Regions from separate parts of the Kitasatospora sp. NPDC094015 genome, predicted to be linked through region 1. Evidence: riboswitches for the same ligand, from Rfam matches in the RefSeq annotation. Region 1 holds a riboswitch; the other holds the start of a gene.

What was found. Region 1 has a riboswitch for S-adenosylmethionine ahead of ABT014_RS03260 (aminotransferase class V-fold PLP-dependent enzyme). Riboswitches for the same ligand answer to the same signal wherever they lie in the genome.
Region 2: another riboswitch for S-adenosylmethionine. It lies ahead of thrC (threonine synthase); the one in region 1 lies ahead of ABT014_RS03260 (aminotransferase class V-fold PLP-dependent enzyme).

The regions. Positions count from the first base shown of each region.
Region 1 is NZ_JBEOUL010000002.1:211,255-218,695, forward strand. Features, by position in the region: gene ABT014_RS03250 (rhomboid family intramembrane serine protease) at 3-785, shown strand; gene ABT014_RS03255 (Lrp/AsnC family transcriptional regulator) at 828-1,106, shown strand; gene ABT014_RS03260 (aminotransferase class V-fold PLP-dependent enzyme) at 1,167-2,558, opposite strand; SAM riboswitch class IV at 2,606-2,723, opposite strand; gene trpD (anthranilate phosphoribosyltransferase) at 2,854-3,930, opposite strand; gene ABT014_RS03270 (hypothetical protein) at 4,093-4,518, opposite strand; gene ctaE (aa3-type cytochrome oxidase subunit III) at 4,955-5,575, shown strand; gene qcrC (cytochrome bc1 complex diheme cytochrome c subunit) at 5,732-6,541, shown strand; gene qcrA (cytochrome bc1 complex Rieske iron-sulfur subunit) at 6,538-7,441, shown strand, end outside.
Region 2 is NZ_JBEOUL010000003.1:353,439-360,879, forward strand. Features, by position in the region: gene ABT014_RS05865 (HD domain-containing protein) at 1-64, shown strand, start outside; gene ABT014_RS05870 (DUF8819 family protein) at 107-463, opposite strand; gene groL (chaperonin GroEL) at 575-2,197, opposite strand; gene ABT014_RS05880 (cold-shock protein) at 2,504-2,710, opposite strand; gene ABT014_RS05885 (ubiquitin-like small modifier protein 1) at 3,279-3,557, opposite strand; gene thrC (threonine synthase) at 3,612-4,889, opposite strand; SAM riboswitch class I at 4,907-5,050, opposite strand; gene ABT014_RS05895 (glucosyl-3-phosphoglycerate synthase) at 5,242-6,222, shown strand; gene ABT014_RS05900 (alpha,alpha-trehalose-phosphate synthase (UDP-forming)) at 6,299-7,441, shown strand, end outside.

The sequences.
Region 1 (7,441 bases):
GGATGGCGCTCCCCCTCCTCGACCGGACCGTCCGTCCGCAGGCCGTAGGCCGGCTCCGGGCGCCGCAGGTCACCTACGCGCTGATCGCGCTGAGCGCCCTGGTCCTGCTCTGCGGCCCGAGCTTCGGTCTCAACCCGGTGTACGGCACCGGCGCCGCCCGGGCCTGCGCCGAGCAGCGCTACGAGCAGCGCTGGGGGGCCGTTCCGGCCGAACTGCTGAGCCGGCATCCGCTGACGGCGGACCAGCTGGCCGCCCTGCCCACCGCGGCGGACGGCTGCACGCTGCACGCCACCCCGGGCAAGAGCCCGGCGCTGTCGGTGCTGACCTCGTTGTTCGTGCACGCGGGATGGCTGCACCTGCTCGGCAACATGCTCTTCCTGTTCGTCTTCGGCCCCGGGGTGGAGGAGCGCCTGGGCCGGGTCAGGTTCCTGCTGCTGTACCTGGGGATCGGCTACCTGGCGACCTACGGCTACGCGCTGGCCGAGGCACACTCGGCGGACTCGGTGCGCGCGCTGGTCGGTGCCTCGGGCGCGATCGCCGGCGTGCTCGGCGCCTACCTGCGGCTGTTCCCGCGGGCCCGGGTGACAACCCTGGTGCCGGTCCTGCTCTTCCTGCCGCTGCGCTTCCCGGCCTGGCTGGTGCTCGGGCTGTGGTTCGCCCTGCAGGGGTGGTCGGTCAGCTCGGGCGGCTCGGGGGTGGCCTACCTGGTCCACGTGATCGGCTTCGCGGTGGGCTGGTCGGCCGCCTGGGCCGGCTGCGCGCGGGCCAGGAGACGCGCCACCTGACGGCCGATACGCTGGGCCCGTCCCCTCACACAGGAGTCCAGCGTGATCACCGCCATCGTCCTCATCAAGACCAGCGTCGACCGGATCCCCGAGATCGCCGAGGCGATCGCTTCGATCGAGGGCGTCAGCGAGGTCTACTCGGTCACCGGCAGCTACGACCTGGTGGCGATGGTCCGGGTGCGGCAGCACGACGACCTGGCCGAGGTGATCCCCGGCCAGGTCAACAAGGTGCCCGGGGTGGAGCACACCGAGACCCACATCGCCTTCCGCACCTACTCGCAGCACGACCTGGAGGCCGCCTTCGCGCTCGGTCTGGAGTGACCGGCCCGGAGTGACCGGCCCGGAGTGACCGGCCCGGAGTGACCGGCCCGGAGCGGGCGTTCAGCGGCGGGTGTCGGCCACGCAGCGCCCGCCCTCGTTGCGGTAGCTCCAGCGGGCGCCGTCGGCGACCAGCTCGCGGACCGCGCCCAGGAAGCGGTCCAGGTGCTCGTCCGGGGTGCCGGCACCGAAGCTGACCCGGATCGCGTTCAGGCTGCGCTCGCCGGGCAGCGAGGCCTCCGGCGCCCCGCACTCGGAGGGCGCCGCCTCCTCGCCGCCGAGCAGGGTCCGCACCAGCGGATGCGCGCAGAACAGGCCGTCGCGCACCCCGATGCCGTACTCGGCGGACAGCGCGGCCGAGAAGTGCGAGCTGTTCCAGCCCCGCACCACGAAGGAGAGCACCCCGACCCGGGCCGCGTCGGTGCCGAACAGGCTGAGCACCTTGACCTCCGGGATCGCGGCCAGCCCGGTCTGCAGCCGCTCGATCAGCTCCTGCTCCCTGGCCTGGAGCGCGTCGAAGCCGGCCTCGGTGAGCGCCCGGCAGGCCGAGGCGATCGCATAGGCGCCGATCACGTTGGGCGAGCCGGCCTCGTGCCGGGACGGGCCCGTGTGCCACTCGACGGCCACCGAGCCGTCCACCTCCCGGGCCACCGTCCGGCTGGCGCCGCCGCCGGCCAGGTACGGCTCGGCCGCGTCCAGCCAGTCGCTGCGCCCGGCCAGCACCCCGGCGCCGAACGGCGCGTACAGCTTGTGCCCGGAGAAGGCGATCCAGTCCACGCCCAGCTCGCGGACCGAGACCCGGTGGTGCGGGGCCAGCTGCGCCGCGTCCAGCACCACCCGGGCGCCGTGGCGGTGGGCGACCTCGGTCAGCTCGGCGACCGGCCACAGCTCGCCGGTGACGTTGGAGGCGCCGGTGACGCAGAACAGCCGCGGGCCCTCGGGGTGCTGGGTGAGCGCCGCCTCCAGCGCGGCGACCGCCTCGGCGTGCGAGCGCGGGGCGCGCAGGTAGCTGACGGTCAGGCCGTCCCGGCGCCAGGGCAGCAGCGAGGCGTGGTGCTCGGTCTCGAAGGCGAACACCCGGGTGCCGGCGGGCACCGCCGCGGCCAGCAGGTTGAGCGAGTCGGTGGTGGCGCGGGTGAAGACCACCTGGTCGCCCTCGCGCAGGTCGAGGAAGTCGGCGACGGCCTGCCGGCTCTGCTCGAACAGGTCGGTGGAGAGCTGGGAGAGGTAGCCGGCGCCGCGGTGCACGCTGCCGTAGTAGGGGGCGTAGGCGGCGACGTCGTCCCACACCCGCTGGAGCGCGGGGGCGCTGGCCGCGTAGTCGAGCGCGGCGTAGGTGACCTTCTCGCCGCCGACCAGCGGCACCTGGACGTCGTGGCCGAGCACGGCCAGCGGGGCACAGGAGGCCGGCTCGCCCTCGGGGGCGGCGGGCAGGGTGATGGTGGCAAGGGACATGGGATGCACTCCTCCTGGGGAAAGGACCCCGGGAGTGCGATGCCGGAGGTCCGCGCTTGCCACGCGGACGGATCGCCGAGTGGCCCGGTCCTCACCCAGGGCACCCCGCCACGGACGGAGGGTTGCCGGACAGCAAGCTGGGGCTTGTCGCTGTCACTCATGACCTGTCGTGGACTCTAGGACAGCATCCGGAGGGTGGTCAAACACCGTTCCGGCATCCGGACGCACCGGGGCCCGCCGCGCTTTCGGCACGGCGGGCCCCGGTCGGCTCCGGCGCTCGTCCGGTCGGCTCCGCTCAGTCGCGGGCGGTGGCCGCCACCCAGTCCTTCAGGGTCGCCTCGGCCTCGCCCGAGTCGATCGCGGCGGCGGTCCGCGCCATCCCGGCCGCCAGCTGCTCGGCCAGGGGCGCGTCGGTCAGGTCCAGCGCCACCAGCGCGGCCGCCGCGTTCAGCAGGACGGCGTCCCGCACCGGGCCGCGCTCGCCGGCCACCAGCCGCCGCACCACGCTCGCGTTGTACTCGGCGTCGGCGCCGCGCAGCGCCTCGATGCCGACCAGCTCGATGCCCACCTCGCGCGGGTCGAAGCTGCTCTCCTCCACCCGGCCGTCGCGCACCAGCCAGATCCGCGAGGTGGTGGAGATGGTGAGCTCGTCCAGCCCGTCGTCACCGCGGAAGACCAGCGCGGTGGAGCCGCGCCGGGCCAGCACGCCGGCGATCAGGCCGGCCAGCCGGGTGTCGAAGCAGCCGATGGCGTGCGCGGTCACCTTGGCCGGGTTGGTGAGCGGGCCGAGGATGTTGAAGGCGGTGGGCACGCCCAGGTCGCGGCGGGCCTGCGCGGCGTGCCGCATCGCGGGGTGGAACTTGGCCGCGAAGCAGAAGGTCAGGCCGGTCTCCTCGGCGACCTCGGCGACCCGCCGGGCGCTCAGGTCGAGCCGGATGCCGAGCTTCTCCAGCACGTCGGAGGAGCCGCTGGCCGAGGAGGCGGCCCGGTTGCCGTGCTTGACCACCTTGGCGCCGGCCGCCGCCGCCACGATCGCCGACATGGTCGAGATGTTGACCGTCTTGGCCCGGTCGCCGCCGGTGCCGACGATGTCCACCGCCGGGCCCGGGATGTACAGCGGCTCGGCGTGCGCGTACATCGCGTCGACCAGGCCGGAGACCTCCTCGACCGTCTCGCCCTTGGCCCGCAGCGCCACCATGAAGCCGGCCACCTGGACCGGGGTGGCCTCGCCGGTCATGATCCGGTCCATCGCCCAGGCCGCGTCGGCCTGGGCGAGGTCCTCCCCCTTCAACAGCATCGTCAGGACGTCCGGCCAGGTGCGGACCACCTGCGCGGGGTCGTCGCCGCCGTTCGCAGGGTGCACGTTCACCATGGCTGACTCCAGCTCTCAATCGGTACATCGCCGTCGGGTCGGAGCCAGCCTAGCGACCGGCGCGGGGCCCGCGCCGAAATCCCGGGACGGCTTCTCTCCTGGTGAGACGACCGACCGGACGACCGCCGGACGACCGGCGGACGAGCGGTGAGAGCGGTCCGGTCAGCGGTGCGCCGGGGTCCGCCGGGAGATCCGGTCCCGCAGCAGGGTGGCGGCGGCACCGGCCAGCGCCACCGGGTCGACCGGGTGCGAGACCGCGGCGTCGGCCCGGCTCCAGGCGGCCAGCCAGGCGTCCTGCGGGCGGCCGATCACCACCAGCAGCGGCGGGCAGCCGTAGATCTCGTCCTTCAGCTGGCGGGCGAGGCCCAGCCCGCCGGCCGGCACCGCCTCGCCGTCGAGCACGCAGAGGTCGATCCCGCCCTTCTCCAGCGCCCGCAGCACGGCCGGGGTGGTCGCGCACTCCAGGTACGTGACCTCGGGAAGGTCGGTGGCGGGGCGGCGCCCGAGCGCCAGGGTGACCTGCTCGCGGGTGTTGCGGTCGTCGCTGTAGACGAGAACGGTGAGCGTCTCGTCGGTCCTGTGCGCCATGGGCCCTGCTCCCGGGTGCTCGTCCCCATTAATAGGTGTCGTGCGTGTCGGCTCCGCGCGGCCGGTGTGATCCGGACCACGTTCACCTCCGGATGCTACTCCCGCCCACCCCCCGTGGTGAGCCCCTGACGCGATCTCGCTCAAGCCGCCGCGCGCACCGCTCACTCCTACGGGTGTACCGCCGTCACCCTGTGCGCCGCGGACCACCCGGACGGCTCCGCCTTTACACCCCTGCCACCCCGGGGCCCCGGGGGACACACGGAGCAGACGAGTGGCCGGGCCCGCCAGGGGCCCACCGAACAACCGTCAGAAATCGGACAATGCCCAGCGAGCGGCACCCGGCGGCCGCCGCCGCGCGTCCAACGGGGCATACCGCACGCACCGGACACTCCGAGGGAGACCCCCCGACGTGAAGACGGAATAAGGGACCGACATAATGTCCGTCGTGGCGACAGCAACAGCAACAGAAACCGGACACGCGCACGGAGCGGTCAACAGGCCGAACCTGGTCAGCGTCGGAACCATTGTCTGGCTGAGCTCCGAGCTGATGTTCTTCGCGGCCCTGTTCGCGATGTACTTCACGCTCCGCTCGGTCAAGGGCTCGGAGTTCTGGACCGAGAAGGCGAGCGCCCTCAACGTCCCGTTCTCCTCGGTGAACACCACGATCCTGGTGCTCTCCTCGCTCACCTGCCAGCTCGGCGTCTTCGCCGCCGAGCGCGGTGACGTGAAGAAGCTCCGCTCGTGGTTCACCATCACCTTCGTGATGGGCGCGATCTTCATCGGTGGTCAGATCTTCGAGTACACCGAGCTGGTGAAGACGGACGGGCTCTCGCTCTCCTCCGACCCGTACGGCACGGTGTTCTACCTGACCACCGGCTTCCACGGTCTGCACGTGACGGGTGGTCTGATCGCCTTCCTGCTGGTCCTGGGACGGACGTACGCAGCCAAGCGGTTCACGCACGAGCAGGCCACCGCCGCGATCGTGGTGTCGTACTACTGGCACTTCGTCGACGTCGTGTGGATCGGCCTGTTCGCGACCATCTACCTGATCAAGTAACCAGCTGATCAGGTCGCTGGCCGCCGGCCGGAGACCGTGCCTGCCCCCGGGCAGGCGCCCCACCGACCCGACCTCGCGTCCCCTTGCCCGGCCTGAGCAGCCGAGGCACCCGGACGCAGCCACCAGCCGACCAGATCCTGACACCGGGGTTATTCCGTGAAAAAGCTCTCCGCACGACGGCGCCACCCACTGGCGGCGCTGGTCGTCCTACTTCTCGCCCTGGCGGCCACCGGGGGGCTGTACGCCGCTTTCGCGCCGGCCGAGAAGGCCCAGGCCGACACCGCCGCGCAGTCCCTGCAGATCGACGAGGGCCGCAAGCTCTTCGCCGTGGGCTGCTCCTCCTGCCACGGGCTGAACGGCCAGGGCAGCTCCGACGGTCCGAGCCTGGTCGGCGTCGGTTCCGCCGCGGTCGACTTCCAGGTCGGCACCGGCCGCATGCCCGCGCAGCAGCCCGGCGCCCAGGTGCCGGCGAAGAAGAACATCTACTCGCAGGACGACATCGACAAGATGGCGGCCTTCGTGGCCTCGCTCGGCCCCGGCCCGGTGACCCCGACCGCGGAGCAGTACACCGCGACGGACCCGAACGCCGTGGCCAAGGGCGGCGAGCTGTTCCGCACCAACTGCGCCCAGTGCCACAACTTCGCCGGCCAGGGCGGTGCGCTCACCAAGGGCAAGTACGCGCCGTCGCTGGAGGGTGTCGACTCGAAGCACATCTACGAGGCCATGCAGACCGGCCCGCAGAACATGCCGTCGTTCCCCGACACCACCATGCCGGAGGAGCAGAAGAAGCAGATCGTGGCCTTCGTCCGCCACACCACCAACGAGGAGCCCAACCCCGGTGGTCTCACGCTGGGCAGCCTCGGTCCGGTGACCGAGGGCCTGTTCGGTTGGATCTTCGGTCTCGGCGTCCTCATTGCGGTCGCGATCTGGGTCGCCGCCCACACCACCAAGGCCAAGAAGTCATGAGCCACGACATCTCTGAAGAGAACCTGCCGGAGTCGCACGGCGACTCCCACGGCCACGCGGTCGCCGTCCACGACGACCCGTTCGCCGACCCGGGCCTGCCGGTCCACCAGCCGCGCCGCACCGACATCGACGAGCGGGCCGCCCAGCGGGCCGAGCGCCAGGTGTCGCTGATGTTCGTGGTCTCGATGCTGGCGACCGTGGGCTTCATCGCCTCGTACGTGATCTTCCCGATCGACAAGATCGTCTACGTCTTCCCGATCGGCAAGGTCAGCGCGCTCAACTTCGCGCTCGGCCTGACCCTCGGTGTGGCGCTCTTCTGCATCGGCGCCGGCGCGGTCCACTGGGCCCGCACGCTGATGTCGGACCACGAGATCCCGGCCGAGCGGCACCCGATCGAGGCCGACGACGAGCTGCGCGCGGACGTCATCGAGCAGTTCAAGACCGGCGCCGGCGAGTCCGGCTTCGGCCGCCGCAAGATGATCCGCAACACCCTGATCGGTTCGATGGCCCTGGTGCCGCTGTCCGGCGTCGTGCTGCTGCGCGACCTCGGCCCGCTGCCGGAGCAGAAGCTGAACCACACCGGCTGGGAGGTCGCGACCCCCCAGAAGCCGCTGCAGCTGATCAACATGAACACCAACGAGCCGATGAAGGCCGAGGACATCATCGTCGGCTCGCTCACCTTCGCCAAGCCCGAGGGCCTGGAGGAGGACGCGGAGGACTTCCAGGTCCAGATCGCCAAGGACGCCCTGATGCTGGTCCGGATCGCTCCGGAGGACATCAAGGACACCACCTCCCGCGACCTGGGCTTCGAGGGCATCCTGGCCTACTCGAAGATCTGCACCCACGTCGGCTGCCCGATCAGCCTGTACGAGCAGCAGACCCACCACGCGCTCTGCCCCT
Region 2 (7,441 bases), on a different contig from region 1:
CGAGCGCTTCGACGCCGCCGCCCGGGCCAACCTCGCGGCCGAGCTCAGGACGCTCGAAGGCTAGCCTCGCGCCGCCGCGGCCCGGCGGCGGTCAGGTCGAGCAGGATCAGGAGAGCTTGCCCACCGGCGCGACGACCCGGCCCTCCTTGCCGCACACCCAGTGCGGGTCCGGCCCCAGTTCGGGCTCCACGCCCAGCGCGTGCGGGTCGCCCTCGGCGGCGCACTCCTCGCACAGCGGCCAGCGCCCGTACGCCTCCAGCAGCGCGTCCTGGACGTCCTGGGCGACCAGCCCGAGCACGAAGCCGGTGCCGTCCGGCCACTGCTCCAGCCACCAGCGGCGATGCGTCACGGCGTCCTCCACCAGCGAGACCACGGCGGCGTCCGCCACGTCCCGGGCGGTCAGGTCGGCGAGGATCAGCGCCCGGGCGCTGTGCAGTGCGGCTTCGATCTCAGGGGTGGCCATCCGCCCATTGTCCCAAATCCGGCCGGGGCGCGAACGCCGCGAGGGCGGCCTCCCCGGTGTGGGGAGACCGCCCTCGCGGACGATCCGAACTCGCCGATCCTCGCGGGAGGATCAGAAGTCCATGTCACCGCCCGGCATGCCGCCACCGGCCGGGGCGCCGCCCTTCTCGGGCTTGTCGGCGATGACGGCCTCGGTGGTGAGGAAGAGCGCCGCGATGGAGGCGGCGTTCTGCAGCGCGGAGCGGGTCACCTTGGCCGGGTCGATGATGCCCGCGGCGATCAGGTCGACGTACTCGTTGCTGGCGGCGTTCAGGCCGTGACCGGCGGGGAGGTTGCGCACCTTCTCCACCACGACACCGCCCTCGAGGCCGGCGTTGGTCGCGATCTGCTTGATCGGGGCCTCCAGCGCCACGCGGACGATGTTGGCACCGGTGGCCTCGTCGCCCTCGAGCTCCAGCTTGTCGAACGCGACACCGGCCTGCAGCAGCGCGACGCCACCACCGGCGACGATGCCCTCCTCGACGGCGGCCTTCGCGTTGCGGACGGCGTCCTCGATGCGGTGCTTGCGCTCCTTGAGCTCCACCTCGGTGGCCGCGCCGGCCTTGATGACGGCCACGCCGCCGGCCAGCTTGGCGAGGCGCTCCTGGAGCTTCTCGCGGTCGTAGTCCGAGTCGCTGTTCTCGATCTCGGCACGGATCTGGTTGACGCGACCGGCGACCTGGTCGCTGTCGCCGCCACCGTCGACGATGGTGGTCTCGTCCTTGGTGATGACCACCTTGCGGGCGGTGCCCAGCAGGTCGACGCCGGCGTTCTCCAGCTTGAGGCCGACCTCCTCGGAGATGACGGTGCCACCGGTGAGGATGGCGATGTCGCCGAGCATGGCCTTGCGGCGGTCACCGAAGCCGGGGGCCTTGACGGCGACCGACTTGAAGGTGCCACGGATCTTGTTCACGACCAGGGTCGACAGGGCCTCGCCCTCGACGTCCTCGGCGATGATGACGAGCGGCTTGCCGCTCTGCATGACCTTCTCCAGCAGCGGGAGCAGGTCCTTGACCGAGGAGATCTTGGAGTTGGCGATCAGGATGTACGGGTCCTCGAAGGACGCCTCCATCCGCTCCAGGTCGGTGGCGAAGTAGGCGGAGATGTAGCCCTTGTCGAAGCGCATGCCCTCGGTGAGCTCGAGCTCCAGACCGAAGGTGTTGCTCTCCTCGACGGTGATGACGCCTTCCTTGCCGACCTTGTCCATCGCCTCGGCGATGAGCTCGCCGATCTGGGTGTCGGCGGCGGAGATGGAGGCGGTGGAGGCGATCTGCTCCTTGGTCTCCACGTCCTTGGCCTGGGCGAGCAGCTGGTCGGAGACGGCCGCGACGGCCTTCTCGATGCCGCGCTTCAGGGCCATCGGGTTGGCGCCGGCGGCGACGTTGCGCAGGCCTTCCTTGACCAGGGCCTGGGCGAGCACGGTGGCGGTGGTGGTGCCGTCACCCGCGACGTCGTCGGTCTTCTTGGCGACCTCCTTGACGAGCTCCGCGCCGATCTTCTCGTAGGGGTCCTCGAGCTCGATCTCCTTGGCGATGGAGACACCGTCGTTGGTGATCGTGGGGGCGCCCCACTTCTTCTCAAGGACGACGTTGCGGCCCTTGGGGCCAAGCGTCACCTTGACGGCGTCGGCAAGCTGGTTCATCCCGCGCTCAAGGCCGCGGCGAGCTTCCTCGTCAAACGCGATGATCTTTGCCATGTGAAGTGGTCCTCCGGGACGCGATCGACTGCATCGGACCGAAGGGTGCCCGCGACGGACGGCCCTGCGAGCGGGGGTCCTGTCCCCAACCGCTCCCGGGAGGCCTCACCGACCCGATCCGTTTGTCACTCTCGTACCGAGAGTGCTAACGCCAATGATTAGCACTCTCGGGTGGCGAGTGCAAGCCCGATCGCGGGGTGTCCCGAACATGGCGGCAGGCCCGCACGGGGTTCCCGTACGGGCCTGCTGCCGTTGATCTGTGGCCGCCAGCTCATGACCGAGCCGAGGCTCCGCAGGTCGAAGAGGTCACGCAACGAGCGCGCGGACCATGTCCGCCTGCGGACCCTTCTGCCCCTGGGAGATCTCGAACTCGACCCGCTGGCCCTCCTCGAGGGTGCGGTAGCCGTCCATCTGGATCGCGCTGTAGTGGACGAACACGTCCGCACCACCGTCGACCGCGATGAAGCCGTAGCCCTTCTCGGCGTTGAACCACTTGACGGTGCCCTGAGCCATTCCGAACTCCCCTTGTGCTGTGCTGGCCCTTCACGGATCCGCAGGGTGCGGGTCCAGAGGTCTGGAAGGCCGGCCCGGGAACCCCCCTGGGCGCAGCCGTGCACGCCGCAGACCACCGCACCGGGGCCCGAAAGGGCCTTCGGAACGCGGGTGAATGCGTCGACCGCGGCTGAATGTATCCGGACATGCGCCCTCTGCAACAGGCCCAACTTTTGGGCAAATGCTATGAGCCCCAGGGGATATGACGGGATGAAAGCGGCACTTGTGAGCAATTGACGCCGGACATCGCGGACCAACGGAACAAATCGCCGGAATAATTCTGACGGCGGCCTGACAGTTCGGCGCACCGCTCCGGATCGCCGGTCTCAGCGAGCGGACAGACACTGCGTGCCCGACCGGAGCGCGGGGGCGGGCCGGCTGGAAACGGCCCCGAATACCCCTTCGTCCCGCACTCTATACCCAGCCACATGGGCAAATGTCCGGGCCGAACGCCGAAGGCCGCCGCCCGGACCGGAATTTCGGCATTCCGGTCCGGGCGGCGGCCCGTCACTGCTATGGCGCGGCCGGATCAGCAGCCGCCGGCCACCGCCGGGATGATCGAGACGGCGGCGCCGTCCTTGATGCCGGTCTGCAGGCCCTCGGCGAAACGCACGTCGTCGTCGTTCACGTACACGTTGACGAACCGGCGCAGCTGCCCGGCGTCGTCCAGGATCCGGGCCGAGATGCCGGGGTGGTTCTGCTCCAGGTCCGTGATCACCTCGGCCAGGGTGCCGCCCTCGGCGGTCACCTCGGCCGAGCCGCCGGTGTAGGTGCGCAGGATGGTGGGGATGCGGACGGTGGCGCTCATGGGCGTCTACTCCTTGCTGCGGGGTGGGGGAGGTGGCTCGGGGCGGGCGCGGGCTCAGGCCAGGCCGGCGGCCCGGAAGGACTCCAGGGTCGGCCGGATGGTGGCGGTCAGACCGGCGTCGGAGACGGCCTCCAGGGTCTTCAGGCCGTCACCGGTGTTGATCGCCACGGTCTCCTTGGCCGGGTCCAGCTGCCCGGTCTCGACCAGCTTCTTGAGCACGCCGACGGTGACGCCGCCCGCGGTCTCGGCGAAGATGCCCTCGGTGCGGGCCAGCAGCCGGATCGCCTCGACCACCTCGGCGTCGGTGACGTCCTCGACCGCGCCGCCGGTGCGCCGGGCGATGTCCAGCACGTACGGGCCGTCGGCCGGGTTGCCGATCGCCAGCGACTTGGCGATGGTGTCGGGCTTCACCGGCCGGATCACGTCGTGCCCGGCCTTGAAGGCGGCCGACACCGGGGAGCAGCCCTCGGCCTGGGCGCCGAAGATCCGGTACGGGCGGTCCTCGACCAGACCGAGCTTGATCAGCTCCTGCAGGCCCTTGTCGATCTTCGTGAGCTGCGAACCGGAGGCGATCGGGATGACGATCTGCTCCGGCAGCCGCCAGCCGAGCTGCTCGCAGATCTCGTACGCCAGCGTCTTGGAGCCCTCGCCGTAGTACGGGCGCAGGTTGACGTTGACGAAGCCCCAGCCCTCGCCGGCCGGGTCGCCGATCAGCTCGGAGCAGAACCGGTTCACGTCGTCGTAGTTGCCCTCGATGCCGACCAGTTCGCCGCCGTAGACACCGGCCATCACGACCTTGCCCTGCTCCAGGTCGTGCGGGATGAAGACGCAGGACTTGAAGCCGGCCCGGGCCGCCGCCGCACCGACCGCACCGGCCAGGTTGCCGGTCGAGGAGCAGGACAGGGTGGTGAAGTCGAAGGCGCGCGCCGCCTCGATGGCGCAGGCGACCACCCGGTCCTTGAAGGAGTGGGTCGGGTTGCCGGAGTCGTCCTTGACGTGCAGCTGCGCGGTGAAGCCCAGCTCGCGGCCCAGGTTGTCGGCCTTCACCAGCGGGGTCCAGCCCGGGTTCAGGTTCGGCTTGGTGGCCACGTCGGCGGGGACCGGCAGCAGCGGGGCGTAACGCCAGATCGAGGCCGGACCGGCCTCGATCCGCGCGCGCAGCTCCTCGGCCCGGTACGAGCCGAAGTCGTAGGCGATCTCCAGCGGGCCGAAGCACTCGACGCAGGCGAAGCTCGGGCCGAGCGGGGTGCGGGCGCCGCACTCGCGACAGGACAGCGCGGCGGCGGGGCCGAGGTCGACGGCAGGGGCTGCGACAGGGGTAGCGGTAGCCATGATGGCGGAGGCCTCTCTCCTCATCTTCCCCGTGGCGCGGGCGCGCCACAGGCCGGAATTGGCACCTGTCCCGCCGGGGCCTCGACCTGACGGTCGCTTCGCCGGACGGGAAGGTTGCCGGGACTTCAACGGGCCGTTCCCTCAGTCCCTCTGGATGAGCAATGTGGCGCGCGGTGTTGGAACCGGCAGCGCGTTTGTGGTCGTGCACAGCGACCCACCCCGACGTGCGAAGGTCGGATCGCATTACCAAGACTGTATCCGAAGGCCCCGGTACCACCTCATGGCGTCCGACACCCGAGACGGCGCCGCCCGACCGAGGAGCGAGATCTTGCCCGACCAGCCCCGGCCCGACGTGCTGCCCGAGGTGGCGTCCTGGCTGCGCCGCCGCTCCTGGGCGGCCGCCGACCGTCCGGTCGAGACGCTGCTGGCCGCCAAGCGGGCGGCGGGGGCGGCCGGTTCGGTCAGCGTGGTGCTGCCCGCGCTGGACGAGGAGCCGACCGTCGGCGAGATCGTGGGCGCGATCCGCACCGAGCTGATGGAGCGGATGCCGCTGGTCGACGAGCTGGTGGTGGTCGACTCCGGCTCGGTGGACCGCACCGCCGAGCGGGCCGCGGCGGCCGGCGCCCGGGTGGTGCACCGGGACGACATCCTGCCCCGGCTGCCGGCCGAGCCCGGCAAGGGCGAGGTGCTCTGGCGGTCGCTGCTGGTCACCCGCGGCGAGATCGTCTGCTTCATCGACGCCGACCTGCGCGAGTTCGACCCCGCCTTCGTCACCGGGATCATCGGTCCGCTGCTCACCGACCCGGGGATCCAGCTGGTCAAGGCGATGTACGACCGGCCGCTGGAGACCGCCGGCGCGGTCGTCCCGGCCGGCGGCGGCCGGGTCACCGAGCTGGTCGCCCGCCCGCTGCTGAACCTGCACTGGCCGCAGCTGGCCGGCTTCGTCCAGCCGCTCGGCGGCGAGTACGCGGCCCGCCGGACGCTGCTGGAGCGGCTGCCCTTCCCGACCGGGTACGGCGTCGAGCTCGGCCTGCTGGTGGACGCCCTGGACGCGGTCGGGCTGGACGCGCTGGCCCAGGTCGACGTCGGCGTGCGCCACCACCGCCACCAGGACGGCCAGGCCCTCGGCCGGATGGCCGCGACCATCTACCGCACCGCGCTGGAGCGCCTGGACCGCACCCACCGGCTGAAGGCCGGGGACGGGCTGCTGCACCCGCTGCTCACCCAGTTCTCCCGCGACCCCGAGACCCGCGGCTTCACCGCCCACACCCACCCGGTGCCGGCCGTGGAGCGCCCGCCGGTGCGCACCCTCCCCGAGTACCCGGGCCGGTAGCCGTCCCGGGGCGGGGAGCGCGGCGCGCCGCGCGCTGAGTGGTTTGCACACCCGATGTCGCGGCAAGCTTGGCAGTATGGCCGATCACGCGTCCGCACGTTCGAATCAGCCCGGCGCCGCCCCGATCCTGGTGGCCTCCAACCGCGGCCCGGTGTCCTTCACCAGTGAGGACGACGGCTCGCTGACCCTGCGCAGAGGAGGTGGCGGCCTGGTATCGGGCCTGTCCGCGATCGAGGACCCGAGCGCCGTCTGGGTCTGCGCGGCCCTCGGCGAGGCCGACCGGACGGCGGCCCGGCAGTCCCCCGACGGCCGGCTCGACCTGGCCGGCTTCGAGGTCGGCGGCCAGGCCGTCCGGATGCTGGACATCGATCCCGGCACCTTCGCCCGCGCCTACAACGGCGTGGCCAACTCCACCCTCTGGTTCGTCCACCACCTGCTCTACGACACCCCGGTCTCCCCCAACTTCGACGACCGCTTCCGCCGCGAGTGGGAGTCCTACACCACGTACAACACCGCCTTCGCCGAGGCGCTGGCCGCCGAGGCCGCCCCGGGCGCCGCCGTGATGATCCAGGACTACCACCTCTCGCTCGCCCCGGCGCTGCTCCGGGCGCTCCGCCCCGACCTGCGGATCGGCCACTTCTCGCACACCCCCTGGGCCCCGCCGGAGTACTACCGGATGCTGCCCGACGACGTCGGCGCGGCCGTGCTCACCGGGATCCTGGGCGCCGACCGGGCCGGCTTCCTGACCCGCCGCTGGGCCCTCGCCTTCGCCGAGTGCTGCGCCGACCTGCTCGGTGCCACCGTCGACCGCGAGCAGCTCACCGTCACCCACGCCGGCCGCACCACCCGGCTCGGGGTGCACGGCCTCGGCGCCGACGCCGACTTCCTGCGGGAGCGGGCGCACCGGCCGGACGTGGACGCCCGCCTCGCCACGCTGCGGGAGGCGGTCGGCGACCGCCGGACCATCGTCCGGGTGGACCGCACCGAGCTCAGCAAGAACATCGTCCGCGGCCTGCTCGCCTACCGGCACCTGCTGCGCACCAGGCCCGAGTGGCAGGGCCGGGTGGTGCACATCGCGTTCGCCTACCCCTCCCGGCACGACCTGCCCGAGTACCGCGAGTACACGGCGGCGGTGCAGCGCACCGCGCACGAGATCAACGACGAGTTCGGCACCCCCGCCTGGCAGCCGCTGATCCTGCACGTCAACGACGACTTCCCG